4 regions of the Luteibacter sp. GL_149 genome follow, and region 4 is predicted to be linked to each of the others. Evidence: riboswitches for the same ligand, from Rfam matches in the RefSeq annotation. Region 4 holds a riboswitch; each other region holds the start of a gene.
What was found. Region 4 has a riboswitch for cobalamin ahead of metE (5-methyltetrahydropteroyltriglutamate--homocysteine S-methyltransferase). Riboswitches for the same ligand answer to the same signal wherever they lie in the genome.

Region 1 (7,983 bases), 2.2 Mb from region 4:
GCCTCCGAGTGCAGCCGAAGCAGTGAGGTCAGAAGCACTGCGTTCGCGCCCGCATCGTCGCCCCATGCAATCTCCGACAGTCCGTCATGGATGGTGCGGAAATGCACTTCCTGCACGTAATGGTCGGCCAGTCCGGAATGAATCGCGTCGCTGGCGTTCAATGGCGCTCCCGTCAGTGCGAGGAACAAACCAGCGTGACCCGGCACACGATCGAGCAACCAGCTGCCGCCCACATCCGGATAGAGACCGACGGTAATTTCGGGCATCGCCAGCCGGGAACGCTCAGTCACGACACGGTGGCTCGCACCCGCCATCAGGCCGATGCCGCCGCCCATGACAATGCCGTGCCCCCAGCAAAGAACCGGCTTCGGAAATGTGTGAATGCGATAGTCGAGACGGTACTCGGTGGCAAAGAAATCGCGCGCGTAGTCGTTCTCGCGAATATCGGCATGCCCGCTGGCGCGATACCCGACCATCGAACGGTACAGGCCGTGCAGATCGCCACCGGCGCAGAACGCTTTTTCGCCCGCGCCCTGCAGGACGATCATGGCCACGCGATCGTCGGCCGCCCACGCGTCCAGCTGTGCGTCGAGCAGGCGCGCCATGTCCAGCGACAGACCATTGAGTGTTTTCGGAACATTGAGTGTCGCAACACCGATACGCCGTCCGTTGGCGGTTACACGTTCCTCGAAAAGCACGGGCCCTTCGGCGACGGTGGAAGTGGCAACGTCGTTCATGCGTTCTCCCAGCGCGGGATGCGCTTCTCAAGGAAAGCATGGACCCCTTCGGCCTGGTCGGCGCTGTCGAACAGATCGACGAACGCCTCGCGCTCGCTCACCAGGGCCGCGGCATGGGTTTGCGTGCGCGTCGCCTGGATAAGCTTCTTGCAGGCGGCGACACTGGTGGGACTCTGCTTTCCCGCCTGCTTCGCCCAGGCGATTGCCCGGCTCTTCGACTCGCCTTTGGCGACCACGTCTTCGACCAGGCCGATGCGCAGCGCCGTGGGCGCGTCGACGCGCTCGCCCAGCAGGATCATGCGCTTGGCCCAACCCTCGCCGACGAGCCGCGCCAGGTTCTGCGTGCCGCCCGCACAGGGAAGCAAGCCGACGCTCGCTTCCGGAAGCGCCATCTGCGCCTGTTCCTCGGCGATACGCAGATCGCAGGCCAGCGCGCATTCCAGGCCACCACCCATGGCATAGCCGTTGATCGCGGCGATACTGACGCCGCGAAATGCGCTCAACGCTTCGAACGCTTCGCCAAACCGGCGTGCGGCATCGCGCGCCAGCGCCTTGTCGCCATCGGCGAACTGCTTCAGATCCGCACCGGCGGAGTAAAATTTTTCGCCTTCGCCGGTGATAACCAGCGCGTAGATATCGCGATCGCTGTTCAGGTCGACGACAAGATCGCGCAACGCGGCGAGGCTGTCCCGGGTCCAGGTGTTGGCCGGTGGATTGGCGATCGTGACAATCGCCACATGATCGTCGACCTCCATCTGCAGATTCGTGTAGGACGTGCCGCGGTGCGAACTCATCGCAATTCCTCTTCGGTGTTGAGCAGGTGGCGCGCAATGATCACGCGCATGATTTCGTTGGTCCCTTCGAGTATCTGGTGCACGCGGCAATCGCGGAGCAACCGCTCGATCGGGTACTCGCGGATATAGCCATATCCGCCATGGATCTGCAGCGCATCGTTGCAGATCGCAAAGCCGGCGTCCGTGGCGAACCGCTTGGCCATGGCGCACCACACGGATGCATCCGGCGTGCCGGCGTCGAGTTTGCGTGCCGCCGTATGCACCATCTGTCGCGCGGCGACCAGTTGAGTCGCCATGTCGGCGAGCTTGAACTGCAATGCCTGGAATTCGCCGATCTTCTTCCCGAACTGCCGCCGCTCGCCCATGTAACGCCGCGCGGCATCGATCGCGCCCTGTGCGGCGCCGAGCGAACATGCGGCGATATTCGTGCGTCCGCCATCCAGGCCTTTCATGGCGAGCCTGAAACCGCCTCCCTCCTCGCCCAGCAGATGATCGAGGGGAACACGCACCCCGTCGAAGCTGACGCTGCGCGTGGGCTGGCTGTTCCAGCCCAGCTTCTCTTCCTTGCGACCGTAACCGATACCCTTCGCATCGGCGGGCACCGCGAACGCGCTGATGCCACCGGCACCGTTGCCGCCCGTGCGCGCCATCACCACCATGACATCGGTGGCACCCGCACCGGAGATGAATGCTTTCGCGCCGTCGATAACATAGCGATCGCCATCGCGTACGGCACGCGTCTTCAGAGAAGCGGCATCGGAACCGGCGCCGGGCTCGGTCAGGCAATACGAAGCAAGCTTCCTGCCCGATGCGAGCGGCGGTCCCCATACGTCCCTCAGCGCGGGACGCGCATGCGCCGTCAGCATCCATGTCGCCATGTTGTGGATACTGATAAAGGCCGCTGTAGACGGATCGATAGCTGCCAGTTCTTCGAACACGATCGCGGCATCCAGCCGGGTCAGGCCCGATCCGCCAGCTATCTCGTCGACATATAACCCGCAAAAACCCAGCTCGCCCGCTTTGCCGATGGCTTCGCGCGGAAATTCGCAGTGCGCGTCCCAGCGCGCGGCATGCGGTGCCAGTTCCGCCACGGCAAAGGCCCGGGCCGCCTCGCGGAAGGCAAGCTGATCCTCACCGAGATCCCATGGCGGCGGCGTTACGTGAATGTCCATGGCCGCCACCATTACTTCAGACTGATCGTGGTGTTGACCCCGACATGCAGCGTGTCGTCGTCGAACCAGCGCTGCGTCACCGTCTTGGTCTGGGTATAGAAAAGAACGACCTGCTTACCGTAAGGACCGAGGTCGCCAAGTTTCGATGCGCGCGACCCGGTAAACGAAAACAACGGTACGGGCACAGGAATCGGCACATTGATACCGACCTGACCGACATCGATGTCCTCCTGGAAACGACGTGCGGCGGCGCCACTTTGCGTAAAGAGGGCCGTGCCGTTTCCGTTGGGGTTGGCGTTGATCAGCTCGATGGCTTCGTCCAGCGAATCCGCACCGAGGATGACGAGTACCGGCCCGAAGATTTCTTCGTCGTAGATCCGCATGCCGGGTTTGACGCCCGAGAAGATCGTCGGTCCGACGAAGTTTCCGCTCTCATAACCGGGCACGCTCGGCGAACGTCCGTCGAGCTCCAGGATCGCGCCCTGCTGTACGCCGGATGCGATATAGCCTTCTACCCGTTCGCGCGCCGCACAAGAAATAAGCGGACCGACGTCGGTGCCCGACTCGCTACCCGCATTGACCCGGAGGGTTTTTGCTTTCGCTACCAGCTCGGGAATCCAGGACCGCGCCTCGCCCACCAGTACCGCGGTCGACGCCGCCATGCAACGCTGGCCCGCCGCACCGAACGCCGCGCCGGCAAGCGCGTTGAGCGTCTGCTCGCGGTTGGCATCCGGAAGCACCACCGCGTGATTCTTCGCACCCATCATGCACTGGACGCGCTTCCCGGCCTGCGATGCACGATGATAGACATGCGTCCCCACCTTCGTCGATCCAACGAACGACACGGCTTTGATATCGGGGTGGTCGCAGATGGCGTTGACGACCTCTTCGCCACCGTGGACGACATTGAGTACACCCTTGGGAATGCCTGCTTCCAGCGCGAGTTCGACCAGGCGCATCGTCACCATCGGGTCCTGTTCGGATGGCTTCAGCACGAAGGTATTGCCGGTCGCGATCGCCATGGGAAACATCCACAACGGAATCATCGCCGGGAAATTGAACGGCGTAATGCCCGCGCAGACGCCAAGCGGCTGCAATAACGTATAGGTGTCGACGCCACCGGCAACGTTGTTGGCCAGTTCGCCCAGTTGCAGGTTGCCGATACCTGCCGCGTGTTCCACGACTTCCAGTCCACGGAAAACATCGCCCTCGGCATCGGGCAGCGTCTTACCCTGCTCGGCCGTGAGGATCGACGCGAGTTCGCCCATGTGCTCGCGGATCAGCTGCTGATACTTGAGGAAGATGCGTGCACGCACGCCGATAGGCGTCTTGCGCCAGGTCCGGAATGCTTCTTTGGCCGATGCCACAGCGGCATCCACTTCGTTTGCCGTCGCGAAGGGAACGCGCGCCAGGACATCCTGAGTCGCCGGATTGACGACATCGCGCCATTGCGTGGAGGTCGATTCGACGAACGCGCCGCCGATCAATAATTTGACGCTTGCGACTTCGGTCGCAACGCCGCTCAACTTGTTCATCTGTTTTGTCTCCGTATCGCTCACCCGCGAAGGGAGCTGCGGAGCCAGACAAGACACGTCGATGCGAGCGGATGCGGCACCGACGAAGCTCGCCTGGTTGCCCACCGCAACACCCGAGGAAGGACACGCAAGGTGTCCGCCACTGGCCGGTCTCCGGGCTTGCGAGCGATGCGATTCGCATCACCCCGACACCTTCCCGCTTTCGCAGTGGTTCTTCAGTCGGGTTTTCTCGCCTACCGTTGCGGGGGCAGCGCCGGCTTGGGATCGATCGATCCGCACCAGCTTCCCGTTTCACCCTGCGCACCGGAATGACGGCGGCAGGACACCTGTGGTCCCACGAGTGTAACGTTCGCGCCCCGGCGAACAAGCTGCACTGCGCCATAGTCCGCAAACCGTCGTATGCTCGCCCGCGACACCATCCCTTCAGGAGAGATCGCGTTTGAGCACTTCCCCATCCAAAGGCAGCCTGGTCTGCGTGGGCACCGGCATGACCCTGGGTGCGCACATGGGACCGCTGGCGCGCAGCCACATCGAAGCGGCGGACGTCGTCTTCGTCGGGGTATCCGATGGTGTCGTCGAATTATGGCTGTCGGGCATGCATAAGGACGTCCGCAGCCTGCAGCCGTACTACGCGAAAGGTAAGCCGAGAATCGAAACCTACCGGCAAATGGTCGACGCCATGCTGACCGAAGTACGGGCGGGAAAGCGCGTCTGCGGCGTCTTCTATGGGCACCCGGGGGTATTCGCCTGGGCACCGCACAAGTCCATCGAGCAGGCCCGCCGCGAGGGATACCCGGCCCATATGGAACCGGGCGTATCGTCGGAGGACTGCCTTTACGCGGACCTCGGCATCGATCCGGGTACCTATGGATGCCAGCATTTCGAAGCCAGCCAGTTCATGATCAATCACCGCCGCGTGGATCCCAGCGCCTGGCTGGTGCTCTGGCAGGTGGGTGTCACCGGTGACATGTCCAAGGGAAAGTTCTCCACCAGCGAGCCCTATCTGCAGATTCTCGTGGACGTGCTGAGCGAGGATTACTCCCTGGATCACGAGGTCGTCATCTATCAGGCGCCCACGCTGCCTATCCAGTCGCCACGGATCGAACGCCTGGCGCTGCGCGATTTACCTCGATCCAATGTCGGCATGTCCGACACGTTGGCGCTGCCGCCAGCCCATGCCATGCGGCCGAATAAGGACGTCCGGGCCCGGCTCGCGGCCATCGACCTGGAGCTGGCCGGTAAGTCCTGACCGATTCGCCCCGGCGGACTCGCGTGAAATTACCAGTGTGATCGCTCCCCGCGCGGGATATGATCGCGCTGTCGCCGTGCCCAAGGGGGGCACCGCACAGCCACTGGCCAGGTCTTGAAACCGCCAGCTATCGGGGGATGGTTCGATGTCGAGTGTCGTCGATTTTCTGGAGAAATTGGGGCAGGACGCGCGACTGCGTGGCGCATCGCCCGAAGAGCTGGAGCACGCGATGGCGGAGGCGCAGATCGACGAACCATTGCGTGCCGCGATTCTGGCCGGCGATGCCGGCGAACTTCGCAGCCAGCTGAGGCAGCATTCGTTCATGGCGACGCAGATGGATCATACCGGCACCCAGATGCCGAGCGACGACAATACCGGCACGCAGATGCCGAGCGACAACGAAGAAGAACACAAGGACGGCGAGGACGAAACGACTGAGGCCTCGCTCAAGGGTTCCAAAGACTGCTCGATCGTCGCCTGAGTCATGTTCCGGGCTGGCCTCAAGCGCCTGCCGTTTTTGCCGGGAGTGGTCATGCTCCTGGGATTGATTGTGGGAAACGCGGGTGTGGTCGCCTCCACTACTGACGATCCGGCCAGCCGGCTCACCCATGCGGACAGTATCAAGACGTCGGACCATGTTGCGTTCGTCGAGATCATCGATCGCCTCGAACGCAACGCGGCGACGCTGTCGCCATCGCAGCAATGGCACCTGCGTTATCTCATCGCATGGCAGGACGCCTACGGCGGCGACTACGAAGGCGCCACGACACAGCTGAATGCCATCGCCGAGCGATCGCCCGATGCCGTACTGCGTTTTCGCGCCCGGGCCACGCTGGTCAACATCCTCGGCATCGGCCATCGCTACGAGGAAGCGTTCTCGCGATTGAGCCAGCTGATCGAACTGCTGCCGCAGATCACCGACAAGACCGCGCGATACCAGGGTCTGGGCGAAGCCGCGCAGGTACTGATCGCAGCGGGACAGTACGACCTTGCCATCACCTATGCGGAACAGATGCTCGACGACATCCCGCCCGGTGAAAACACCTGCAAGGCGATGTCCTTCAAGTTGCACGCATTGCTGCGTAGCGGTCGTCTGAGCTCGCTCGATTCGCGCTTCAAGAACGGCATCGACGCCTGCGTGGAAGCGCATGAGTCCGTTTTCGCCAATGCGCTGCGCGCGGATGTCGCACGCTTTTACATCGCCAACGATCGTACGAAAGACGCTATCGACCTCCTTCAGACAAACTATCCGGACGTCCTGCGCGACCAGTACCCGAGCCTGACGTCCAAGTACAACGCGCTGCTGGCGCAGGCATACCTCAAGGAAGGCGATACGAATACCGCGCGCGGTTATGCACTCGATGCTATCGACGGCGCCATCAAGGACGAATTCACCGAACCGCTGAGCATCGCGTACGAAGTGCTCTATCTGATCGAAAAACAGCGCGGCGACCTGCGTGCCGCGCTCGCGTACCACGAGCAGTTCCTCACCGCCGACAAGGGTTATCTGAACGACATCAGCGCGCGCTCCATTGCCTACCAGATCGTCCAGCAACAGGTACTGGCGAAAAAATTGCAGGTCGAAGGCCTGAACAAACAGAACCAGATCCTGCAGCTACAACAGGCGCTCGATCGTAAAGCCGTGGAAACCAGCCGGCTTTACATCGCCCTGCTGTTGACCGCTCTCGCTTCTATTGCGTTGATCCTCTACCGGCTCAAACGCTCGGAATTGCGTTTCATGCGACTGGCGCGTCGCGATGGCCTCACCGGCATATGCAATCGACAACACTTCGTCGACGAAGGCGAACAGGTACTGCGCTATGCCGCGAAATCGTCCCGTGGCGTCAGCATGATCCTGCTCGATCTCGACCACTTCAAGAACGTCAACGACACCCACGGCCACGCCGCGGGCGACCAGGTACTGAAGCGAACCGTCATGGTGTGCAGGAAATACCTGCACTCGACCGATGTCTTCGGTCGACTCGGTGGCGAGGAGTTCGGCATCATGCTTCCCGAATGCACGCCCGAACAGGCGATGGAACGGGCCGACCGCATTCGTGTCGCGCTGGCGACAACGGTCGCCGAGAACAGCACGGACGTCCCGATCACCGCCAGCTTCGGAGTCGCATCGACCGACCGCTGCGGCTACGAACTAAGCCGCCTGCTTGTCGAAGCCGACGATGCGCTATATCAGGCCAAGCGCGACGGTCGCAACCGTGTCGTCTACGGCAAGGTCAACGGGGAATCGGACTCTCCGTACCCAAACGCGACGAACGAGCAAATCGCAGGATCGGTATCGTCGCGGTAAGCCTGAGCGCGGCGCGCTTTCCGCAGGAGCCCGCTTGAGCGCGACCGCCACACCGGGGCCCGCAGCGACTCCGCTCTTCCTGTGGCCTCTGGGCGATCGCGCACAAAAAGGCTCTTCACGCATTAGCGGGGACGGCGTGACGTGTCTTGTCGAGCTTCGGTCGAGGACAGCCGCCTCACGCTCGTGCG
Region 2 (7,983 bases), 800 kb from region 4:
CGATACGATTCGCCGCATCGGCGAGGCCCACCGCAAGTTCGGCACCACCGGCTTCCTGCCCACGCTTATCAGCGACGATGCGGACGTAATGGAACGCGCGATCAACGCGGTGAACGAGGCCGTGGAACAGGGCGTACCGGGCGTGCTTGGCATTCATCTGGAAGGCCCGTTCATCGCACCGGAGCGCAAGGGCGTTCACGATTCCGCTAAATTCCGCGTGGCCGGAGCCGACGATGTCGCACTGCTCGCCCGCCGCCACGGCGGCGTCACGCTGCTCACCCTGGCGCCGGAACGTACGACGAACGACGTACTCAGCCAGCTCGTCGCCAACGGCGTCGTCGTCGCGGCCGGACACACCGCCGCCGACTACGACACGACGCGCGCCGCACTGGTCGCGGGCGTGCGTGGTTTCACCCACCTGTTCAACGCCATGACGCCGTTCACCAGCCGCGAACCCGGCGTGGTCGGTGCCGCGCTGGAAGATCACGACAGCTGGTGCGGCCTGATCGTCGACGGCCATCACGTGCATCCGGCCTCTTTACGCGTTGCCATTGCCGCCAAGGCGAGAGAACGCATGATGCTCGTCACCGACGCGATGCCGCCGGTGGGCTCGGACAATCCGGACTTCGTACTCAAAGGCGAAACGATCACCATGCGCGACGGCGTCTGCCAGACCGCCGACGGCACGCTCGCCGGCTCCGCGCTGGACATGGCCACGGCCGTGCGCAACACGGTCGAAATGGTCGGCGTACCGATCGACGAGGCAGCGCGCATGGCATCGACCTATCCCGCCGCATTCCTCGGCCTGGAAAAAACCCACGGCCACATCGCGGCGGGCTATCGCGCCGACTTCGTGGTGATGGACGATAACTTCAACGTGGTGGAAACCTGGATCAGCGGCAGCCGGTCGTAGTAGCACCTGGCGCTGCGGGGACGACCCCACGCGTCTCGTCGGGACAGCCGCCTCACGCTCGTGCGTTTGCGAGGCCGCGACCGGATACGCTCACCACCGGTCATGCGTCACGCGCTGCTTTCCCCCACGTCACCGCAACCTCCGGAAGAGCCGTCGGCCACCGCCCTCGACGCGACTTGCGGAACCGAGCGCGGCGGGCGGAAAAGGCCCGAAGGGGGCGGACCAGGACGGTCCGCCGTTTTCGCTGAGGCAGGAGCCGAATCGAAAACCCCCGCCCGCCGCGCGGGCGCGACGGGGCGCAGCCATAGAACACCAGCCGCGCAGCGGCTATCCCTTCCCGAGCGACGGTGGAGACGGAGCGTCGAGGGCGGTGGCCGACGGCTCTCCTCGAAGCGTCCCAGCACTACGGCAATAGCGATGGCAAAGCCGAGCCCTCCCCGACCATGCGAAAAGAACCATAAAAAAGGCCGACGATCCGGCGCCGGCCAACGACAGGGGAGTCGAGTGCGCGCCCGGGTACATTGCCCGGGCGCGCTGGTGTTCGCTCTTAGAGCGAGAAGTCGTAACGAACGCCGAAGCGGAAATAACGCGGCGTCTGGAACGCGATTGCACGACGGTAATCGTCGCTTGGACCGCCCGTGTTGACTTCGCCGACGTCGACCTGCGCCACCGGACGCTGGCTACCGGCCACATTGAACACCGCCGCGGTGAATGCGAGCGGCTGCTGTGCGCCGGCCCAGAGCGGACGGTATTCGGTATTCAGGTCGAGCTGCCAGGTATATGGCAGACGACCCTGCGAACCGCGCGGTGCGGGTTTGCCGCCGCATTCGAAGTACGAGGCGCCGTACTGGATCGCATCGACCGGGTCCAGGCCGATGCAGTTCCTCGGACGACCCGACGCGATGGCGATGTTCGCACCGAACAACCACTCCTGTGTCGCCTGGAAGTAGCCATAGGCCTTCAGTGCATGCGTGCGATCGTTCGGCAGCGGACCGTTCGTGTACTGCATGATTTCCGGAGCATCCCAGTCCTGCGTCACCGACGGATCGAGCTGGCCGATGTCGGACTTCAGCTGGCCTTCGGAGTTACCGTAGCTACGCGAGAACGTGTAATCGACGCGACCGTACCAGCGCGAATCGAAGTGGTGTTCCAGGTACAGGTCGAGCGAGTAGTAGCTGCGCTTCAGATCCGGGAAGCCTACGCCTGCATCCGTGATGAAATCTTGCTTGGTCAGCTCGAACGGAACCAGCGTGCCTTTGCCATCGATATCCACCTGGAAGGTGCCGCCCTTGCCGGGATTGAACAGATAGCAGCCCGGGATGCTGGCGTTGCTGATGTCGATGCCCTTGCGCGTGGCGTACTTCTCGAACGGACGCGAATCGCAGAAGTCGTCGATCGAACTCTTCAGCTTGCGATAGGTGACCTTGGCGCCGTAGCTCCAGTCCGCATTGATCGCTTTATCGAAGCCCAGGATGTATTCGTCCTGGTAATAAGCATCGATGCCCTGCGCGGCAACGGTCTTCGGGTTCGGCGTATGGCCGTCCTCGCCGTTGAGGTAAGCGCGATTGCCGAGCTGGGTCAGACCCGTGGGTTCGCCGTTCGGACCCACGCCCGAATAGGTGTAGTACTCGCTGTAATACATCGATGCCGAGGCACCACGGATAGCCACGTTCGACGGAATCGCCAGATGGTAGCGACCGGCGTTCGCATACACCTTGAAGGTCGAATCGCCGAACACGTCCCACGTCACGCCAAGACGCGGCGCAAGCTGATGACGCTGCTTGACGTAAGTTTCGCCGGCACCATTGAGGTTTTTGAACTGCTCGTTACGCAGGCCGATGTACGCCATCCAGCGATCGGTGACCTGCCACTTGTCTTCGATGAACTGCGCTTCCTGCTCGACCTTGACCGAGGCGCCGGTCTGGAAGAGACGCTTTTCGGCGACGTACTGCGTACCCGGCGGCGGAACGATGTCCGGACGGCCGGTGACTTTACCGGCGTTGCGGTAGACCCAGCGATAGCCGCCTTCGTAGACATTGCCGGCGCTCGATTCCAGCGTCTGGTTATCCACGCCCGCACGCAGGTCGTGATCGCCGATGCGGTATTCGACGTCCAGTCGGTAGCCGTGGGTCTTGTCCTTCGCACCCGCACCAAGCACCGTGCCGTTGACCAGGCCGCAACCGACGATCGGGCTGGAGATGCCGCGGCGGCTGTCCGTGATCCACGGGCAATTCGGCGAACCGGCATAGTTCAGATCGCGAACATGGTTGGTGGTGGAGTGACCGTACAACGCGTTGATCGTGAGGTTGTCGGTGATGTAACCGGTGTATTTGCCGATATACACATCGCCGCCAGGCGCCGAACCAGCGCCCGCGTCGAAGTTCTTCAGCTTATCGGTACCGATGAAAGCACCCTGGGTACCGGTCGCGTAGTTGTACTTGTAAACGCTGCGATCGACGTTGGTCTTGTCGCCGATGCCGGTCAGTTCCAGCAGGTGGCTATCGGTGATATTCCAGTCGATCTTGGCCATCCACTTCGTGGCTTTGGACGTCTGATTGGTTTTCTGCGGCGCCAGGATGCTGCTGACATTCTTGCTATCGGACTTGGTGAAATCAGCCGCGGCGTACAGGAACAGCTTGTCCTTGATGAGTGGACCGCTGATGTAGCCGGTGTACTGCATGTCCGTGCTCTTGTTGTCGCCGCGGTACTGGAAGAGCTGACCGTTCGTACGATAAATGCTGCGCGGCGACTGACGGAAGTACTGCGGCGTGATGTACATGCCGACGCCAGCTTTCCACTCGTTACCGCCGCGCTTGGTGACGACGTTGATCACGCCACCGGTCGAACGGCCGTATTCGGCGCCGTAGCCGCCGGTGAAGATCTGCTGCTGGTCGATGGCGTCGAACGGCAGGCTGGTGAAGCCAAGACCGGTCAGCGCATTGGTTACCGCATAACCGTTGATGTAGTACTGGTTTTCCGACGCGGACGAACCACCGAAGGACGCCACGTTGCCGTAACGGCTATCGCCTGCGACAACGCCTGGCGCGAGAAGCGCGGCGGCGGTGACGTCGCGGGCCAGCGGAAGCTTCTGCAACTGCTGGGACGTGAGGACGGTGCGCGAGTCGACGGACGAAACGTCGATCGCAGGCAGGACGTTGCCGGTGACCTGCACGCCTTCGAGGGTCTGAGCCGATCCCGGCGCGGCTGAGCCAGCGAACGACACGTCGACACCGCCGCCAAGCGAGACCTGGACGTTATCGCGGGTTTCGACGGTCTGGCCGCCGCGTTCGACGGATACCTTGTAGCGGCCGACCGGCAGCGAGCTTGCGCGATAGCGGCCGTCGGCATCGACGCCGACGTCACGGGTCAGGCCCGTGTCCAGGTTCTGCAGATGGACGACGCTGCCTTCGGGCTGCGCGACGCGGCCGAAAACGACACCGGAAGCATTGGACTGTGCCAGGACCGCGCCGCTTGCCAGACTCAGGGCAAGCGCGGTGCACAAGACGGACCGACGCAGCACGGGGCTGCGGTTGATGGAGCGCTGCATTTTGTTTCTCCCCAGAAATTAACAGCAAATGAGACGGTCGCAAGCCGCAACCGAACTCTGTTCGAACCCAGACCATCCGCACTTTCGACGGCAGCGCCCCCCTCCGGACGGCTGTAACTGGCGGTAGTGCCCCTCTCGTCCAGGGATTTCCCCTGGACCGGACGCTGAGCTCACGCCGACCCTACTCGCAGGTTTTTGCGTCGGTCAAGTGCCGTTCTTACGATTTCGTGAAGAAATTCCGTAAACGAGTTCTTAACTTGCTGGTTTTGAAGCGCAACGCTAAAGTGGCGCGGTTCGGGTGTCCCGACGGCGTCCGCCGGAAGGATTAAACGGGAAGCCGGTGCGTCGCCCTTTTAAGGCGCGACAAGGCCGGCACTGCCCCCGCAACGGTAAGCGAGTGGAATACCGCGACGCGGTATTCCCGGATCGGCGAGACGCCACTGCGCCAAGCGCGGGAAGGCGCCGGTCCGGACGTGTGCAGACACGTCGTGCGCGAGTCCGGAGACCGGCCCGATAGCTCGTATGCGCTTCGAAGCGCGTACGCGGCGCTTTATTGGCTGGTTCGCGGAGGGCGAATCGGGGACCTTTGCGCGGCCTTCAGCGGCTGCGCGTCGCGTTCGCGATGTCTTCCCTTCCAGCCTCACGCTGGCTAACACCCGCGCTTCAACGCGGTAGAGGAAGAAACGTTCCATGAAGAAGACCCTGCTCGCGACCGCCCTGCTGTCGTGCATCGCCGCGGCCCATGCCGCCGACCAGAACACAGCGAACAAGCTCGATCCGGTTGTCGTGACGGCCACGCGCTCCGCCATGCCGCTCGACGAAACGCTCGCACCGGTCACCGTGATCACGCGCGACGATATCGAACGCCTGCAGCCCCAGTCGGTCGCGGAGTTGCTCACCGGCCTGCCGGGTATCTCGATCGCCAATTCGGGCGGCCTGGGTCAGCAAACCTCTCTCTTCATGCGCGGATCGAACTCCAGCCACACACTGGTCCTGGTCGATGGTGTGCGTATCGGCACCGTTGGCGCCGGCATTCCCGCTTACGAACAGCTGCCCGTGGAGCAGATCGACCACATCGAGATCGTGCGCGGTCCGCGCTCCAGCCTTTACGGTTCGGACGCCATCGGCGGCGTCATCCAGATTTTCACCCGCCACGGCCAGGCCGGTGAGGCACCGACGCCCTCGATCAGCATGACCGGCGGCAGCCACGGCCTGGTCGGCGGCCAGTTCGGCCTGTCCGGCGGCGACGGCCACGGCTGGTACAACGCCAGCCTCGGTGGCCAGTACACCACCGGCATCAATGCCTGCCGCGTCGGTGCCGCCAAGGCCTTCGCCGGCTGCTTCGTCGACGAGCCGGACAAGGATTCCTATCGCACCTATAACGGCGCGCTGAGCGGCGGCTACCGCTTCGACGACGGTACCGAGCTCGCGGCCAACTGGCTGCGCAGCAAGGGCGACATCGAATACGACGGCAGCTTCCAGAACTTCACCCGTCGCTCGCAGCAGATTGCTGGCGCAAAGCTCGCCTTCAGCCCGCTCGACATGTGGCGCATGACGTTCAACGTCGGCCAGAACATCGACCGCGCCGACAACTATCTCAACGGCGCCGAATACAACGCCAACATGAAGCGCACGGGTTACCTGTACTCGAAGCGCAACCAGGCTTCCTGGCAGAACGACTTCACCCTCGCCCCGGGCCAGATCCTGAGCGCCGGCGTCGACTACCAGAAGGAACACCTGGACAGCGACACGGGCTACGCACGCGACAACCGCAACAACACGGGCGTCTTCGCGCTGTACCAGGGCATCTTTGGCCCCCACGAGATCCAGCTGTCGGTGCGCCGCGACCATAACAGCCAGTTCGACAACCACACGACCGGCGCCGCCGCGTACGGTTTCCGGTTCGACAACGGCATGAAGGTCACGGCGTCGTACGGCACCTCGTTCCACGCGCCATCGTTCAACGACGTGTACTACCCGTATGGCGCACCGGTTGTCCTGAAGCCCGAAAAGGCGAAGACGGCGGAAATCGGCCTGTCCGGCACGCCGGGCATCTGGAACTGGGCGGTCAACGCCTACCAGACGAAGTTCGACGATCTCATCGGCTTCGACTCGAATTTCCTGCCGATCAATGTGGACAAGGCTCGCGTTCGCGGCGTGGAAGGTCAGCTCGGCGCCGATGTCGACGGCTGGCATGTGCGCACGTACCTGACCTGGCAGCAGCCGCGCAACCGCACGGAAGGCGACCAGTACAACAACAAACTGGCACGCCGCCCCGATCAGACCGGCCGCATCGATCTCGACCGCGATCTTGGCGACTTCACGATCGGTGGCACGCTGAACGCCGCGGGCAAGAGCTACGACAATGCGGCGAACACCCGTCGCCTGGGTGGCTACGCCACGACCGACCTGCGCGCCACCTGGCGCTTCCAGCCGGGCTGGAGCCTGCAGGGCCGCGTCGCGAACGTGTTCGATCACTCGTACGAGACGGTGGCTTTCTATAACCAGCTCGGCCGGACGTACTACGTGACCGTGCGGTATATGCCGGGGCTGTAAGAGCAAGAGCGTCCGATACGGCGCTTTCGTTCTTCCGGAGACCGGGGCGGGACGACGGTGAGGGGTAGTCGGGGTGCATCGTCGTGCTGGCGATGCGCTCCGTGAATGCCCCTCATCGTCGTTCGTCACCCCCTACGCAGGCAGGGGTCCAGTGCGGTGCAACCGGCCGCGCGACAAAGCTTATTCATGCTCCTCCCGACCCCTGCCTTCCGGCAGGGGAGCGACTTAAGGCACACGTAACTGCAACGAACGGCGGGCATAAAGTCCACTGTGCGCGGTTATGCTTGTCGCGCTACAGGGAGTGTTCGTGAATATCTTTGCCCCATTCATTCGCCGGCCCATCGGAACGTCGCTACTGGCGGCGGGATTGCTGATCGCCGGCTTCATCGCCTATCTGCTGCTCGGCGTCGCCGCGCTGCCGTCCGTCGACGTGCCCGCCGTTTTCGTGTCCGCGCAGATGCCGGGAGCCAACGCGCAGACGATGGCCTCGACCATCATCGCGCCGCTGGAACGCCACCTCGGGCAGATTCCCGGCGTCGACCGCATGTATTCGAGCAGCAACGAAGGCTCGGGCTTCGTGCAGGTCCGTTTCACCATGGATCGCAGTACGGACAAGGCGGCGCGCGACGTCCAGGCTGCCATCAACGCGGCGGCGAAAGATCTTCCGACCGGCATGCCGTCGCCCCCGCAGTACTTCAAGTTCGACACGGGCTCGATCCCCGTGCTGCTTGTATCGATCACCTCGAAAAGCCTTCCCCCGGACAGGCTCTACGACACGGTGGACACGCTGCTGGCGCCGGCCGTGGCACAGATTCCGGGCGTATCGCGCGTGCAGGTCTTCGGCGGTACCCCGCATGCGGTACGCGTCGAACTGGATACCAATGCCCTCTCGTCCAAGGGGCTGACCACCAACGACGTCTCGAACGCCCTGCACGCGGCTAACGTGAATTCGCCGCAGGGCACGATC
Region 3 (7,983 bases), 1.1 Mb from region 4:
CTTCCCAGCCCCCACCCCCGCTCTTACTTACTGACAGGCTTCGCAGTACTCGGGGTTCTCGAGCGAGCAGAACACCGCGGCCGTGGCTTCTTCCTGTGCATCGACGACGGGTGCGATCGGTGCGACGGCGGCGCCGGACGACACCGTGGTCTTCTGGATGCGCGTGGCCGGGCGGGAACGCAGGTAATACGTCGTCTTGATGCCCGACTTCCATGCGTACATGTACATGGACGACAGTTGCCCGATGTTCGGATTTTCCATGAACAGGTTCAGCGACTGGCTCTGGTCGATGTACGCGCCGCGTGCGGCGGCGAGGTCGATGAGGGCCTTCTGCGGCAGTTCCCACGTGGTGCGATACACCTCGCGCAGCGCGGCGGGGATCGATGCGATGCCCTGTACCGAACCTTCGGCGAGCTTGATCGCGTCACGCACATCGGCGGTCCACAGGCCTAGTGTCTTCAGTTCTTCGACGAGGTAGCGGTTCACCACCAGGAAGTCGCCCGACAGCGTTTCGCGCTTGAACAGGTTCGACACCTGCGGCTCGATGCACTCGTAGCAACCGGCGATGGACGCGATGGTCGCGGTCGGCGCGATGGCGATCAGCAGCGAGTTGCGCAGACCGTGTGCCTTGATCTTTTCGCGCAGTGCGGTCCAGCGGTCGTCCTTGCCATTCGGCCTGGCCTGCGGCCAGTAGTCGAACTGCATGTCGCCGTTGGCGGCGCGCGTTTCGGAGAAGCCCGGATGCGCGCCTTCGCGTTCGGCGATCTCGTTCGACATCGTCAGCGCATTGAAATAGATCTCTTCGGCGATGCGGGTCGACAGCGCGAGTGCCTCGGCCGAGTCGAACGGCAGGCGCAGCTTGAAGAAGACGTCCTGCAGGCCCATCACGCCCAGGCCGACCGGACGCCACTTCACGTTCGCCGTCTTCGCGGTGGAGATCGGATAGAAGTTCAGGTCGATGACGCGGTCGAGCTGGCGCACGGCGATACGCACCGTGGAGGCGAGCTTTTCGTAATCGAACTGACCGTCGACAACATGGCGCGACAGGTTGATCGAGCCCAAGTTGCACACGGCCGTTTCGTCGGCCGACGTGACTTCCAGAATCTCGGTGCACAGGTTCGACAGATGGATGACGTTTTCCGGCTTCGCGGTCTGGTTGCTGGTGGCGTTCGAGCGATCCTTGAACGTCATCCAGCCGTTGCCGGTCTGGGCCAGCGAACGCAGCATGCGGGCGTAAAGCTCGCGCGCCTTCACCGTCTTTACGGCGAGGCCGTCGGCTTCCGCTTTCGCGTACGCGGCATCGAACGTCTCGCCCCACGTGTCGACGAAGTGCGGCACGATCTTCGGGTCGAACAGCGACCAGTCGCCATCGGTTTCGACGCGACGCATGAAAAGGTCGGGAACCCAGTTGGCGAGATTGAGGTTATGCGTGCGGCGCGCATCGTCGCCGGTGTTCTCGCGCAGCTCGAGGAATTCCTCGATATCCGCGTGCCACGATTCCAGGTAAACGCATGCGGCGCCCTTGCGCTTGCCACCCTGGTTCACGGCGGCGACGGAAGCGTCGAGGGTCTTCAGCCACGGCACGAGGCCGTTCGAATGACCGTTGGTGCCCTTGATCAGCGAACCGCGCGAACGGATGCGCGAGTACGCCAGACCGATGCCGCCGGCGAACTTGGACAGCTGCGCGACGTCGCCGTACTTCTGGTAGATGCTTTCCAGCGCGTCCAGTGGCGAATCGAGCAGGAAGCACGAAGACAGCTGCTCGTGCGCGGTGCCGGCGTTGAACAGCGTGGGCGAGCTGGCGAGGTATTCCAGCGACGACAGCAGCTTGTACAGCTCCAGCGTTTCGCCGATGTCGTTGCCGCCCAGCGCGCACGCGATGCGCATGAAGAAATACTGCGGCGTTTCGATCACGGTGCGCTTCTGCGGATGGCGCAGAAGATAACGGTCGTACACCGTGCGCAGGCCGAAGTATTCGAAGCGGCGCGAGGCGTGCGTGTCGATGGCGTCGTTGAGCTTGCGCGAGTTGATCGCGACGAAGTCGCGCAGGCGGTCGTTCAGGATGCCCAGCTCGTGACCGCGCAGGATCGACTGCGAGAACGACTGGATCTCCTGGCCCGACACTTCCTTGTCGACGAATGCCGACAACAGACGCGCTGCCAGCTGGCCGTATTCCGGTTCCTCGGCGGTGAGCGCGGCCGAGGTGCGGATCGAAAGCTGGTCGAGTTCCTGCGTGGTGGCGCCGTCGTACAGACCACCGATGGTCTTGAGGGCGACACGCATCGGGTCGACGGCGAAGAGGCCGTCGGCGCTGCGAGTCACCGCGCGCACGATCTTGTTGACGTCGACGGTTTCATGGCCACCGTTGCGCTTGGTGACGCGCATCTGGCCGGGGTTGTGCGGAGGAGTCAGGGTGAAGTCCGGTGCGGGACGCTCGGCGCTGGTCTTGTAACCGGCGGCCGGAGCCTTGTCGTTGCTGGAAGGAGTCGCTGCGGCGTCGGCCGGCGATGCGGTGCGCTCGCGCGCGGAGGAATCCATTGTTGTTGTCATTTTTAGGCTTGCCCCATGGCCAGGAAAGCTTGCCTGCTCCCACGCGCAGGGCGAGTAACCGGGTGAGCTTCGCGGACAGGTCGAGGGCGGACACCCTGAGGGCTCCGCGCCGCGACGTCCCTCCCCGCGGAGGTCGTCACCACTACCGTCGCCGATCGGGCGGCGGTCGCTGGCAGGTCTTCGGACTTCGTGGGCATGGACCTTTCGATCCGCCTACCTGTCGCTTCCCAGCCCCCTGAGGACCAGTGCATTGACAGGATCGTTCCCACTTACCGCTGCGGGGCAGTTCCGGATTTACACCGGGATTCCCTTTTAAGTCCGACCGACAGCCGCGTCTGGACGGACACCAACGAGGCACACGATATAGGCGGGCGACAGTCAGGTCAACACAAGATGTAGTGTGTTCGGCCTATGTCATTGATTGGGCTTCGGAACGAATTTTTCAATGGTTTCACGGGCGGGAAAGGCCCAGAACCGGTCGAAAATCTCAAGTATTTTCGACCGGTTTTTTCGGCATGGCGTGGGTCGTCCCGCGCCGCTTCGTCGGGTCTGTTACATCCCGATCATCGACTTACCCTGCGACAGCACCTTGTCGCAGACCTTCTGGGTCAGCTGCTGCTTCAGGTCGCCGCCCGAGCTGGAGCCGCCGCCAAGCGAGCCAAGGCTCAGGCCCTTGGTGCTGCCGCTACCCAGCGATCCCAGGTCGACGCTCTTCCCGTCGCCCGTCTTCAGGATGCCGTTGGCGCCATCGGTATAGCCCTTGTCCTTCGTGGCCGACGACGAAGACGACTTGCCGCCGATGCCGTATTTGCCCATAAGTTTGTCGGTTGCCGAGCCGGACCCGCTGTCGTTGCCGGCGGCTTTCGTATCGCCCGTGACGGAGCCCAGGAGCTTGTCCTTCACGGACGAGGCGCCGCTGTCGCCGCCCAGGAAGTTGTTCTTCAGGCAGTACTGGATGATGCCCGCCGCATTGGTCGCGCTACCGGAGGTCAGCGACGAGGCGGAGTTTCCGCCCACCATGCCCTTCAGTTGGTCGAGGTTCTGGGCCGACGCGGAGCCGGTGGCCAGGACGAGCGCAAAGGCAAGATACGACAGGCTGCTGGACGGTTTCATGGCGGAGCTCCTGCTTCAAGGGAGCCCATAAGTAACTCCGCGAATGTTAGCCGGATGTGTCCGTCCGCACGGGACCGGTCATGGATCGCAGCACGCCATCCCGGCGGATCAGGCCGTGATAGAGCGCGGCGCTGACATGCACGACGACGGTCAGGAACAGCAGGTAGGCAAGATACCCGTGCGCGGCGCGCAGCCAGGCGAAAGCGACCGGATTCGCGGACAGGATGGACGGCAGCCGTAGCGACGCGCTCAGCATCACCGGCTCGCCGCTCGCCGACACCATTGCCCAGCCGATCAGAGGCATCGCGATCATCAGTGCATACAGCAACAGGTGCGATCCGTACGCGGCGAGTTTCTGCCACAGGGGCAGATCGGCGGGCAGCGGAGGCGGACGGTGGCGAAGGCGGATGGCGATACGCAGGATCGCGAGGATAAGAATCGCGATGCCCAGCGGCTTGTGGATGTGGATCAGCGTTTCGTGCCGTTCGGACACCGACGCGACCATGCCCGCGCCGATGAACAGCATGGACAGGATCATGATCGCCATCAGCCAGTGCAGCGCACGGGCGAGCGGATGGAACATGTCGGCACGGGTGTTCATCGTGCACCCTCCTTTGTCAGGCCACGGGCTTCCTCGGTCGTCCGTCGACGATACGAATCGGCGTAAGCGGCGGAGCGCGCCGCGAGCAGCGGGTCGTTCGAGCCCTCGATGCCGGCGGGCAACACTAATGGGTCGTAGTTGACGTCGCGGCAGGGGCCGCTGTCCTGGGGCTCGGTCGCCTGCACGGTGAGCGTGCCGGCGTCGATCTGCTTGTGGTCGGGCGACCACGCCTGAGCGGCGTCGTCGATCGCGTCGCCGGGGGCAGCCAGTGTCACCAGAAGATGCCAGCGCAATGGACCGGCGGCCAGACGCCTGACGAGGTCGGCGGCGAGGTAATCCGGATCGCCTGCCGGGCCGGGGGCGGCATCGGTGGCCTCGGGGATCAACGCCCAGCGGACCGCCTGCTTATCGCCCTTGCCGTCGACGAAGTAGAAGGAGTTGATCGACGAATAAGCCTCCGTCGCATAGCTGGCGGACGGCCTCGCGGTCTTCACCCAGGTAAGGAATGGCTTGGTCTCGGGGTGGGCCGCAAAGAACGCGGCGACCTTCCTCGGATCGGGTTTACCCGTGGAAGGGTCCGCCGCGGTGGCCAGTTGCTGATCGTAGAAGGCTTGGGGCGTGGACACCGGGAAGACCGGCATGGCATTCATCCCCGTGCGCCACTGCTGCCCGTCCGGTAGCGCGAAACGCAGTGCGAAGCTCCGGATCGGAATACTGCCGTCGGGTGCATAGGGATTGCCGCCGGGCAGGGCGAGGCGTCCCAGTACGGGTGTCTGCTGGCCTTGTTCGAAGACGCTGGCCGTCGACAGGTTTGCCGCGGCACCGCTGCCTTCGAACACGCCTGTCACGCAAACACCTTTGGCGTGGTTGCGTCGGAAGCCGGGATGGTCGCCGCCGTTGTGCTGGAGCGCATCGACGATACGTTCGGGCGTGAGTCGATGCGGCGCCAGCCATCCCCCGACGTAACCGAAGGCTGCTACCGAGACGATCGCGACGCCACCTATCGCGGCGAAGCGCAGCACGCGTCGTCGCGGATCGAGCGGAGGTCTGGACGGCGTTTGGATAGGCATTGCGCAAGGCTCCGCGTGAGATGACCTTCAATTGACCGGCGAGTGCCGCATTTGCTTTCGTGACCCACGGCCTTTCCCGTGGCCGGACCCCGCCGCTAGGATCGACGGGTTAGCCGATGCGTGGCATCGGCGGTCACGGCTGGGGTTTCATGCACAATCCTGTGGTTTCGCGCGTCCTCGCGGCGCTGGCGCTTTCGGCGTTGTCCACGGCGCAGGCCGTTACCCTGACGCATCCGCGTGTGGAATACACCGATACGCCGATGACCGACGTGGCGCAACCGCGTTTTTCGTGGTTCGTCGAAGAGGCTCCCAACGACACCGTGCAGATCGCCTGGCGCCTTCGGGTGAGTACGGACAGTCATCGTCCCGGCAACGCGTGGGATAGCGGGCGCGTGGTTTCGCCCAGTCCTTACGGGCATGAATACGCCGGTCCGGCGCTGAAACCCGCGACACGCTATTACTGGGACGTGACCGTCGAAACCTCGGCGGGCACCGCTACCGTGGCGTCGTACTTCGATACCGGCCTCGAGGACTGGGGCGTATCGCGCTGGATCGGCAAGGGCGACGGCGGCTCGACGGCCGCGCCACTGCTGCGCAAATCCTTTCGTGTGGATGGCGGACTAAAGCATGCTGCACTGTACGTTGCGGCGGGTGGCTACGCGGATGTCGCGATCGATGGCGTGCCCGCAAGCGATGCGGTGCTGTCGCCCGGTTTCACCGATTACGGCAAGCGCGTCCAGTACACCGCTACCGACGTGACGCAACGGCTGCATGCCGGCGAGAACGTCATGGCCATGGAACTGGGGCGGGGCTTCTACGGCATGACCAATCCGAACGTCTGGCACTGGGAGCGTGCGCCCTGGCATGGCGAGCCGCGCGTACGTGCCGTATTGCGTCTGACTTATGCCGACGGACACACGCAGGACGTCGTTACCGATCGCAGTTGGCGGATCGCGGACGGTCCGACGTTGCTGGACGATCTCTACGGTGGCGAAACCTATGACGCACGCAAGTCGCAGTTGGGTTACGACACTGTCGGTTTCGACGACGTAGCGTGGCGCGACGCAGTGGAGGTCGACGCACCGAAGGGGAAGCTTGTCGCGCAGTCGCAGCCGCCGATTCGCATCGTGGATACGCTGCGCGCTATCGCGGTCACCGAGCCAAAGCCCGGTACCTATGTATTCGCTTTCCCGCGCGTGATCGCCGGTTGGGCGACGTTTGCGGCGCAGGCGCCCACGGGAACGACGCTTACCGCCATCTACGGCGAAAAGCTGCTGCCCGACGGCACGGTGGATGCACGCGACGAACATCATTACTTCAGGAACGGCTTCCAGACCGACCGTTTCACGCTCGCCGGACGAGGCGTCGAACGCTGGCATCCCCGTTTCTCGTACAAGGGCTTTCGTTATGTGCAGGTCGATGGCTGGCCGAAGGGTCGACCGCCGACGGACGCCGTGACGGCACAGGTCGTCCACACCGATGTCGAACGTACCGGCCATTTCGAAGGCTCGAACGAGCTGCTGAACTGGATACACACCGCCGCGGTCGACACGATGCTCAACAATCTCCATGGCATTCCGACCGACACGCCCATGTACGAGAAAAACGGCTGGACGGGCGACGGGATGCTCGGCGCGGACATGTTCCTGCGCAACTTCGATGCGGGCGCATTGCTGGCCAAGTGGGTACAGGACATCGAGGACACCCGGAGCGCGGACGGCGCACCGCTGCTGATCGCGCCCAATCCCGGCTGGGGCAACGTGCGCGCGCCGACCTGGCACGCGGCATACGTGCTCGTGCCATGGTCTCTTTATATGTATCGCGGCGACCGGCGCGTGCTGGCCGACCATGTGGACGGCATGGCAAAGTACGTGCGCATGGAGGAGGCGCGTTCGCCGGGCGATATCGCAGATACCGAACTCGGCGACTGGGTAAGCCCCGAAACCGATCCCGGCGGCGAGAACGCGCCGGAAGACAAGCGCGTGGCGGCGACGGCGTACCTATATCGCATGGCGCGCGCGATGAGCGATATCGAGCGCGCGCTTGGCGACAAAGCGGCGGCGACGGCATTCGACGGTATGGCGGCTCGCATTCGCACCGCCTTCAACGCCACGTTCTACGACACGACGGCCGGACGCTATCGCGGTACGGGCGACAAGGACTATCGGCAGGCACATCAGTTGCTGGCACTGGCCTTCGGTCTCGCTCCGGACGACCAGCGCGAGCGCATAGCGAACGGTCTGGTCGCGGACGTCAGGGCACGCGACAACCATCTGGATACCGGTGCGCTGGCCACGAAGATCATCCTGCCTGTGCTGACCGCGACCGGTCATGCCGATGTGGCGTGGTCGGTCGCCACGCAGACGACCTTCCCCAGCTGGGGATTCTGGAAGGCCAACGGCGCGACCAGTCTGTGGGAGCACTGGAAACTGGCATCGCGGTCTCGCGGTCACTATTTTCTGGGCACGATCGACGACTGGCTTTACGAGGATGTCGCCGGACTGCGGCCGCTTGCGCCCGGTTGGGAACGCATCGAAGTCCGGCCGGCTCTCGTCGCCTGGCTCGACAGAGCGGAAGCGAAAACGAGAACGCCTTACGGCGATGTGGCGGTGGCCTGGCAACGAGGACCTGGCGGTCTGACCGTCGATC
Region 4 (7,983 bases):
CACCGGCGACGGCCGAGAACACGGCCACGGCGCCGTCGAGGACGCGCAGCGAGCGCTCTACTTCGATGGCGAAATCGATGTGTCCGGGCGTGTCGATAAGCGTCAGCCGGTGCGTGGCTTGCCCTTCGGGTGTCCAGGCAGCCTGCACCGCCGCGGCACCGATGGTGATGCCTCGCTCGCGTTCCAGTTCCATGTGGTCGGTGGTCGTTGCGCCGTCGTGGACTTCGCCGGTGCGATGGATCGCGCCAGCCTTCCACAACAGGCGTTCGGTCAACGTGGTTTTGCCGGCGTCGACGTGGGCAATGATGCCGAGGTTGCGACGACGTTCGACGGGGATGACTTGGCGGGTACTCATGGTGACTTGTATTCCTGTTACGAAACGCCAGGGGCTGGTTCGTGCAAGGGAGAGCGAGATCGACCCGTTCAGCTGACTCGTGGCCCCTGGCGGGTAACGGTCAGCAGTGGGGCTCGCGATGGTTTTTCATGGCACGTGTGCTCCGGTGAAAGGCAAAAAAAAGCACCCTTTCGGGTGCTTTGGATGAACGGACGATAGCGACGGATGGATTATCCGTTCGTATCGCCCCGCTGCAGACGCACGCACCCGCGATGCGCCTGCAAAGCAGGCGGCCTGTCGTGGATCAGTATGTGCATCACGCGGATCATGGTCGTTCGGTGTCCTTCGGTTGTCGCGCAGGCTACGCCTGTCGCGACAAGGTTTCAACGTGACCCATCAGATCGGGTTGGGCGCACTTCTTTTCAAGACCCGGGCACCCGGCCGGGCTAAGCTGGCTCCCACGCGAACGAACGAGATGCCCGCATGCCCCTGTTCTCCCGGTCTCCCTTCGCCTTCGGCATCCTGCTCAGCTTCGCCGCCGCTTTTGTCGACACGATCGGCTTCGTCGCGCTTTTCGAGCTGTTCACGGCCCATGTCACGGGCAACTTCATCGTTATCGGTGCCACGCTGATCGGTCATCACGGCGGTCTGGCCATGAAGCTGCTGGCGTTGCCGGTGTTCGTCGTTTCCGTCGTCGTCACGACGCTTGCGGTGCGCACGCTGGAACATCGCGGCCGGCAGACGCTCGGCTGGTTGCTGGCCGCGCAGATCGTCTTGCTCTGCGTGTTCATGGCGTCCGGCATGCACTTTGCGCCCATTGTCGATGCGGATGCCTGGAGTACGGCCGTGACGGGACTGATCGCCGTCGCCGCCATGGGTATCCAGAATGCCGGTTCGCGCATCGTTTTTCCGACCATCGCGCCGACCACGGTCATGACGGGCAATGTGACCCAGGTCGTCGTGGATCTCACCGACCTGTCCCGGCACGGCACCGACGCGGATCTGACCGGGGCACGCATGCGTCTGGGCAAGATGCTGCCGGCGGTACTGGCATTCGCGATGGGGTCGCTCACCGCGGCGCTGCTGTGGCAACGGGCCGGGTTTGCCTGCGTCGCGCTGGCTATCGCCGCACTGGTCGCGGCTTTCTTCGTGGCGCCGGCCGGACAGCCCGCACCGGCGCACTCGCCGTAATGCGGCCCTGTCCGGTATAGCTGGCGCGATCGTCCGGATCGGCACATCATTCGAGACCTTCGTTCGTTCTCATGAAGGCTGCTCGATGGAATACGTAAAACTCGGCCATACCGGTCTCGATGTCTCTCGTCTCGTCCTCGGTTGCATGACTTACGGTGTGCCCGATCGCGGCAGTCACCCATGGACGCTGGATGAAGATGCCAGCCGGCCGTTGATCCGCAAAGCCGTGGATCTGGGCATCAATTTTTTCGATACCGCAAATTCCTACTCCGACGGTACGTCGGAAGAAATCGTGGGACGTGCGCTGAGGGATTTCGCGCGACGCGACGAAGTCGTGATCGCCACCAAGACATTCTTCCCGATGCGCAAGGGACCGAATGGCGGCGGTCTGTCGCGCAAAGCGATCCTTCATTCGATCGACGCGAGCCTCGAACGGCTCGGCACTGACTATGTCGACCTATTGCAGATTCATCGCTTCGACCCGGCGACGCCTATCGAGGAAACCCTCGAAGCGCTGCACGATGTCGTGAAAGCCGGCAAAGCGCGTTACATCGGCGCATCGTCGATGTTCGCGTGGCAGTTCGCACGGATGGTCTATACCTCGCGCATGAACGGCTGGACGGAGTTCGTCAGCATGCAGAACCATCTGAACCTCATCCAGCGCGAGGAAGAGCGCGAGATGCTTCCGTTCTGCGAAGACGAAGGCATCGCGGTCATACCGTGGAGTCCGTTGGCGCGCGGTCGCCTGACCCGTGACGCGGATACCACCAGTACGCGGCAGGACACCGATAACTACGGCGGTACGTTGTACAACGGGGCGGTGGAGTCCGATCGTGCGGTGATCCAGGCGGTGGCACGGGTCGCGGCCAATCGGGGCGTGCCTCGTGCGCAGATCGCGCTGGCCTGGGTCATGAACAAGCCCGAGGTTACCGCGCCGATCGTCGGCGCATCGAAGCCGCAGCACCTCGACGATGCGGTCGCGGCGCTGGAGATCGCGCTTTCGCCGGAGGAAATAGCCACGCTGGAAGCGGCGTACCTGCCGCATCCGGTGGTGGGTTTCGAGTAACCCCGATAGCACGTCCGTGTGTGTAGGAGCCCGCTTGCGGGCTCCTACACACACGGGCTCGCCTCTATAAAAGACAAACCTTCTCATCGCAACATGCTCACGTCCTTTACCCCTAACATCGACAAATGCCCGCCGACACCCCAGACCTTGGCCTCCTCCTCGCCGACCTCGCCGCCAATCAGGCGCGTGCGCTCGCGCGTGCCCTTGGCCGCTCGAAAGACCGGCACAAGGCGATTCACGAGGCGCGAAAGGCGGTACGCCGCCTTCGCGCCGTACTGAACATCGGTCTGGCCAGGTTCGACGAAGACGCAAGCGCCATCGACCGGGGACTGCGCGCACTGGGTCGCGGCCTGTCCACCCTGCGCGACTCACATGTCGCCGTGGTCACGGGAAAGACCCTGGTCGGCGAAGCCAAACCCGCGGAACGTGCGGCATGGGACGCCGCAATCGCGGCGCTGGAAGCGCGCCGCGACGGCATGCTCGGCGAGGCCCTCCGCCTCGATCCCGAATTTCGCCGGCGCATCGCGCGCGTGCAGCGAGCCGCTGGCGCTATCGCCGCGCTGCCCTGGAAGCGGGTAAAGAAGAAGCATGTCCGGGAGGCGCTGGAACTCAGTGCCCGGCGAGCCCACCGCGCCGCCGAAAGGGCTCAGGAGGAAGGCACGCCCGTGACGATCCATAGCTGGCGCCGCCGCGTGCGCCGGGAGCGGCTTCAGTTGCAGGCACTCCAGTCGATGCACAAACGCTCGGGTGTGCATATCGAGGGCGTCGTCGAACACACCGGCTCCATCCGCAAGCTCATGCGTACGGCCGACCGCCTCGGCTGGCAGCAAGACCTACGCCTGCTGAAGAACGGCCTGCGCGCGACGCATACCGATATCGACGAGGCCGTACTCGCCACGATTCGCAGCGCCATCGCCTCCGCTCGTCCCTGAGACCACCGCCCTTTCCTGCGAGAACGTTTGACTTCGGACGTCCGGACGGCTAACTTTCGCGTCGTCAGCGGTCTTTATCTCTGTATTCGAATATAGAGATAAAGCTAAGAGGGAAGCCGGTGTGAATCCGGCGCTGCCCCGCAGCGGTATGTGGAAACGAACTCGTCAGGGGCTCGAAGCCCCGGCACTGGACCGGATCGGTCCGGGAAGCGACGAGGCAGGTGGTGCGCATGCGCACCGTGTCCACGAGCCCGAAGACCTGCCGCCGACCGAGGGCGCGAGCGACCGTCATGGGTTGCACGCGCCTGGTCCGACCTGGGTTCGCGTTTCCGTTTCCGAAACGCTACCGGTTCGCCCGCGGGGGCGAAGGTCGACGGTCAGTCCGCCATGACGCTCGCGCTTGTCTCGCTCTCATGGGCGGGACACACGGGCGCGCGTCGCGACGGTATGGCCGCCCTTCCCTCCTCTTTGCCACGAAGAGGATGCACTCATGCCACACGTTACCTACCTTGGATTTCCCCGCATCGGCCGGCGCCGCGAACTGAAGCGAGCGCTGGAAAGTCACTGGCGCGGCGAAAGCTCCGCCACCGAACTGCTCGATACCGCACGCGACCTGCGCCATCGCCACTGGGCGCTTGCCCGGGAAGCCGGCGCGGACAGCGTGCCGGTGAACGATTTCTCGCTTTACGACCACGTACTGGATACCGCGGTGCTGCTCGATGCGATCCCCGATCGTTATCGCGCACTGGATGCCGCCGATCCGCTCGCCGCCTATTTCGCCATGGCGCGTGGCGTGCAGACGGCTTCGGTGGATCTTCCCGCGCTTGAAATGACCAAGTGGTTCGATACGAACTACCACTACCTCGTGCCCGAGCTGTCGGCGGGGCAGCGATTCGCCGCGCGTACGGACAAGCTGATCGGCGAATTCCGCGAAGCCACCGCCGCCGGCCATCTCGCCCGGCCGGTCGTGCTGGGCCCGATATCGTTCCTGCGGCTGGCCAAGACCACCGATGGCAGCGACGCACTGGCATTGCTCGATGCGATTCTGCCCGCGTATGTCGACGTGCTCACGGCGCTAGCCGCCGAGGGCGCCGCATGGGTACAGATCGACGAACCCTGTCTGGCACTCGATCTGGACGACGCGGCACGCGATGCCTATCGGCATGTGTATGCCACGCTCGCGGCTGCCAACGGCCCGCGCATCCTGCTCGCCACCTATTTCGCGGCACTGGACGATAACCTTCCCCTCGCCGTTTCGCTGCCGGTCGCCGGCCTGCACGTCGATCTGGTTCGCGCGCCGGAGCAGCTCGAAGCGGTTGCCCTGGCATTGCCCACCGATCGCGTGCTTTCGGCCGGTGTCGTGGATGGCCGCAACATCTGGCTGAGCGACCCGGGCAAGGTCATGGGGCAACTGCGCGCGCTGTCGGCGCGTATCGCCGACGACCGTCTGTGGGTCGCCACGTCGTGCTCGCTGCTGCACGTTCCCATCGACCTTACCGGCGAAAACGACCTGCGCTCCTCGTTGCGCGACTGGCTGTCCTTTGCCCGGCAGAAAATCGCCGAACTTCGACGCTACGCCGATGCGCTCGCGGGCGACCCCGATGCGATGAATGCTCTGGCAAGGCAAAGCGAACGCGTGGCGACGCGCGCGAAATCCAGCGACGTGGTCCGCGTCGACGTCCGCGCGCGCCTGCGCCAGCTGACGCCGCAGGCGGCACAGCGTCGATCGGGTTATTCCAGTCGCGTCGTGTCCCAGCGCGAGCGCTTCGGCCTGCCGGAACTCCCGACGACCACGATCGGTTCGTTCCCGCAGACGCAGGAACTGCGCAAAGCGCGTTCGGCCCATCGCGCCGGCAAGCTCGACACGGCAACCTACGAAGCCGTGCTACGCGACGACATCACACGCGCCGTACGTTTCCAGGAAAGCATCGGCATCGACGTGCTCGTCCACGGCGAGCCCGAACGCAATGACATGGTCGAATACTTCGGCGAACAACTCGACGGTTACGCCTTCACGGCCAACGGCTGGGTTCAGAGCTACGGTTCGCGCTGCGTAAAACCGCCGGTGATCTACGGCGATGTCGCACGCCCCGAGCCGATGACCGTGCGTTGGTCCGCATATGCGCAGTCGCTGACCCAACGTCCCATGAAAGGCATGCTCACCGGCCCGGTGACGATGCTGCAATGGTCCTTCGTACGCGACGACCTGCCGCGCGACGAAGTATGCCGGCAGATCGCACTGGCACTGCGCGACGAAGTGCACGACCTGGAAGCCGCCGGTATCGGCATCATCCAGATCGACGAACCCGCGCTGCGCGAAGGACTGCCGCTGCGTCGCGCCGAGTGGACGAACTATCTGGGCTGGGCCGTACACGCCTTCCGCATCGCGGCCGGCGGCGTCAGCGACGCCACGCAGATCCATACCCATATGTGCTACTCGGAGTTCAACGACATCATCGAATCCGTCGCCGCGATGGACGCCGATGTCATTTCCATCGAAACCAGCCGGTCGCGCATGGACCTGCTCGATGCCTTCACCCGCTTCCGCTACCCCAACGGCATCGGCCCCGGCGTCTACGACATCCATTCGCCCCGCATCCCCAGCGAAGACGAAATGGCCGACCTGCTGACCAGGGCGCTGGCTGTCCTGCGTCCCGACCAGCTATGGGTAAACCCCGACTGCGGCCTGAAAACCCGCGGCTGGCCCGAGGCGGAATCGGCCCTGAAAGCCATGGTCTCGGCGGCACAGAGACTGAGGGCACGCGTCCGGACGGCGGCGTAATCTTCGTGTGCGGGAGCGCCCTGGCGCGCTCCCGCACACGTTTTCTGTCTGAATATCACGCAACCGTCAGGGAGGCGCGATAGGCTTGGACTGCAAAACCGCCAAGGGCCGTGTATCATAGCCCGCCCCCATTCATCTCTTTATCCGTAAAGAAGGATATATCACCGCGATGAGCAGCTACCTCTTCACCTCCGAGTCGGTCTCCGAAGGCCATCCGGACAAAATCGCCGACCAGATCTCCGACGCCGTTCTGGACGCCATCCTGGCCCAGGATTCGCGTGCACGCGTGGCCTGCGAGACGCTGGTGAAGACCGGCGTGGCCATCGTCGCCGGCGAGATCACCACCAGCGCCTGGATCGACCTCGAAGCCCTGACCCGCAAGGTCATCCTCGACATCGGCTACGACAGCTCCGAAGTCGGTTTCGACGGCGAGACCTGCGGCGTGCTGAACCTGATCGGCAAGCAGTCCCCGGACATCAACCAGGGCGTCGACCGCAAAAAGCCGGAAGAACAGGGCGCGGGCGACCAGGGCCTGATGTTCGGTTACGCGACGAACGAAACCAACGAATACATGCCGGCGGCGATCCACTACGCGCATCGCCTCGTCGAGCAGCAGACCAAGGTCCGCAAAAAGAAGAACAGCCCGCTGCCGTGGCTGCGCCCGGACGCGAAGAGCCAGGTCACCCTGCGTTATGAAGACGGCAAGGCCGTCGCCATCGACGCCGTCGTGCTTTCCACCCAGCACGATCCGGGCGTGAAGCAGAAGGACCTGATCGAAGGCGTGCGCGAGCTGATCCTGAAGCCCGTGCTGCCGGCGAAGCTCCTGCACAAGGGCACCAAGTTCCACATCAACCCGACCGGCAAGTTCGTGATCGGCGGTCCCGTGGGCGACTGCGGCCTGACCGGCCGCAAGATCATCGTCGACACCTACGGCGGCTGGGCCCGTCACGGTGGTGGCGCGTTCTCCGGTAAGGATCCGTCGAAGGTCGACCGTTCGGCGGCCTACGCGGCTCGCTACGTGGCGAAGAACATCGTCGCCGCCGGCCTCGCCGACCGTTGCGAAATCCAGGTCAGCTACGCCATCGGCGTCGCCGAACCGACCTCGATTTCGGTCACGACGTTCGGCACCGGCAAGATCTCCGACGAGAAGATCGAAAAGCTGATCCGCAAGCACTTCGACCTGCGCCCGTACGGCATCATCAAGATGCTCGACCTGGTGCACCCGATGTACCAGCCGACGGCATCCAACGGCCACTTCGGCCGCACCCCGTACGACATCACGGACGCGAACGGCAACACGTTCACCGCGTTCTCGTGGGAAAAGACGGATAAAGCCGATGCGCTGCGCGAGGCTGCTGGTCTTGGAGTTGCGAAACGTAAGTAAGTCGCTTCGGACATGGCGAGATAAGACGGGCGCCTCGCGGCGCCCGTTTTTTTTGCGCGCGTCGAACGATTCAGCGCCGAGAGAAACCTGCCCCTCACCGTCGTCCCTGCGCAGGCAGGGACCCAGTGCGGTGCAATGGGTTGTCGCGACTACGCTCGATCAGCTCTTCGCGACAGCACGACGTGCGGGGGTGAGGCAAAGAACTCGCCGTCCCCACGTCGAGGCCACGTCGAGCGGTGAGGGAGTTTGGGGTAAGAGCGGTGGCTTACCAGCGCTTCGCGGGTCTTGCGTAGG

Region 1: linked by a shared signal. The riboswitch ahead of AC3IR3_RS14230 (CoA-acylating methylmalonate-semialdehyde dehydrogenase) and the one ahead of metE (5-methyltetrahydropteroyltriglutamate--homocysteine S-methyltransferase) in region 4 are both predicted to bind cobalamin.
Region 2: linked by a shared signal. The riboswitch ahead of AC3IR3_RS20260 (TonB-dependent receptor domain-containing protein) and the one ahead of metE (5-methyltetrahydropteroyltriglutamate--homocysteine S-methyltransferase) in region 4 are both predicted to bind cobalamin.
Region 3: linked by a shared signal. The riboswitch ahead of AC3IR3_RS18950 (ribonucleoside-diphosphate reductase subunit alpha) and the one ahead of metE (5-methyltetrahydropteroyltriglutamate--homocysteine S-methyltransferase) in region 4 are both predicted to bind cobalamin.

The regions. Positions count from the first base shown of each region.
Region 1 covers NZ_CM174395.1:3,215,731-3,223,713, forward strand. The annotation lists gene AC3IR3_RS14215 (enoyl-CoA hydratase/isomerase family protein) at 1-737, opposite strand, end outside; gene AC3IR3_RS14220 (enoyl-CoA hydratase) at 734-1,531, opposite strand; gene AC3IR3_RS14225 (acyl-CoA dehydrogenase family protein) at 1,528-2,715, opposite strand; gene AC3IR3_RS14230 (CoA-acylating methylmalonate-semialdehyde dehydrogenase) at 2,715-4,238, opposite strand; cobalamin riboswitch at 4,366-4,583, opposite strand; gene AC3IR3_RS14235 (SAM-dependent methyltransferase) at 4,678-5,487, shown strand; gene AC3IR3_RS14240 (hypothetical protein) at 5,633-5,968, shown strand; gene AC3IR3_RS14245 (diguanylate cyclase) at 6,020-7,795, shown strand.
Region 2 covers NZ_CM174395.1:4,621,216-4,629,198, forward strand. The annotation lists gene nagA (N-acetylglucosamine-6-phosphate deacetylase) at 1-913, shown strand, start outside; gene AC3IR3_RS20255 (TonB-dependent receptor) at 1,461-4,460, opposite strand; cobalamin riboswitch at 4,741-4,988, shown strand; gene AC3IR3_RS20260 (TonB-dependent receptor domain-containing protein) at 5,151-7,016, shown strand; gene AC3IR3_RS20265 (efflux RND transporter permease subunit) at 7,324-7,983, shown strand, end outside.
Region 3 covers NZ_CM174395.1:4,308,185-4,316,167, reverse strand. The annotation lists gene AC3IR3_RS18950 (ribonucleoside-diphosphate reductase subunit alpha) at 28-2,385, opposite strand; cobalamin riboswitch at 2,705-2,916, opposite strand; gene AC3IR3_RS18945 (DUF2501 domain-containing protein) at 3,103-3,663, opposite strand; gene AC3IR3_RS18940 (cytochrome b) at 3,710-4,264, opposite strand; gene AC3IR3_RS18935 (catalase family peroxidase) at 4,261-5,334, opposite strand; gene AC3IR3_RS18930 (family 78 glycoside hydrolase catalytic domain) at 5,451-7,983, shown strand, end outside.
Region 4 covers NZ_CM174395.1:690,196-698,178, reverse strand. The annotation lists gene fusA (elongation factor G) at 1-355, opposite strand, end outside; gene AC3IR3_RS03135 (YoaK family protein) at 818-1,525, shown strand; gene AC3IR3_RS03130 (aldo/keto reductase) at 1,611-2,591, shown strand; gene AC3IR3_RS03125 (CHAD domain-containing protein) at 2,717-3,523, shown strand; cobalamin riboswitch at 3,575-3,804, shown strand; gene metE (5-methyltetrahydropteroyltriglutamate--homocysteine S-methyltransferase) at 4,014-6,305, shown strand; gene metK (methionine adenosyltransferase) at 6,475-7,689, shown strand.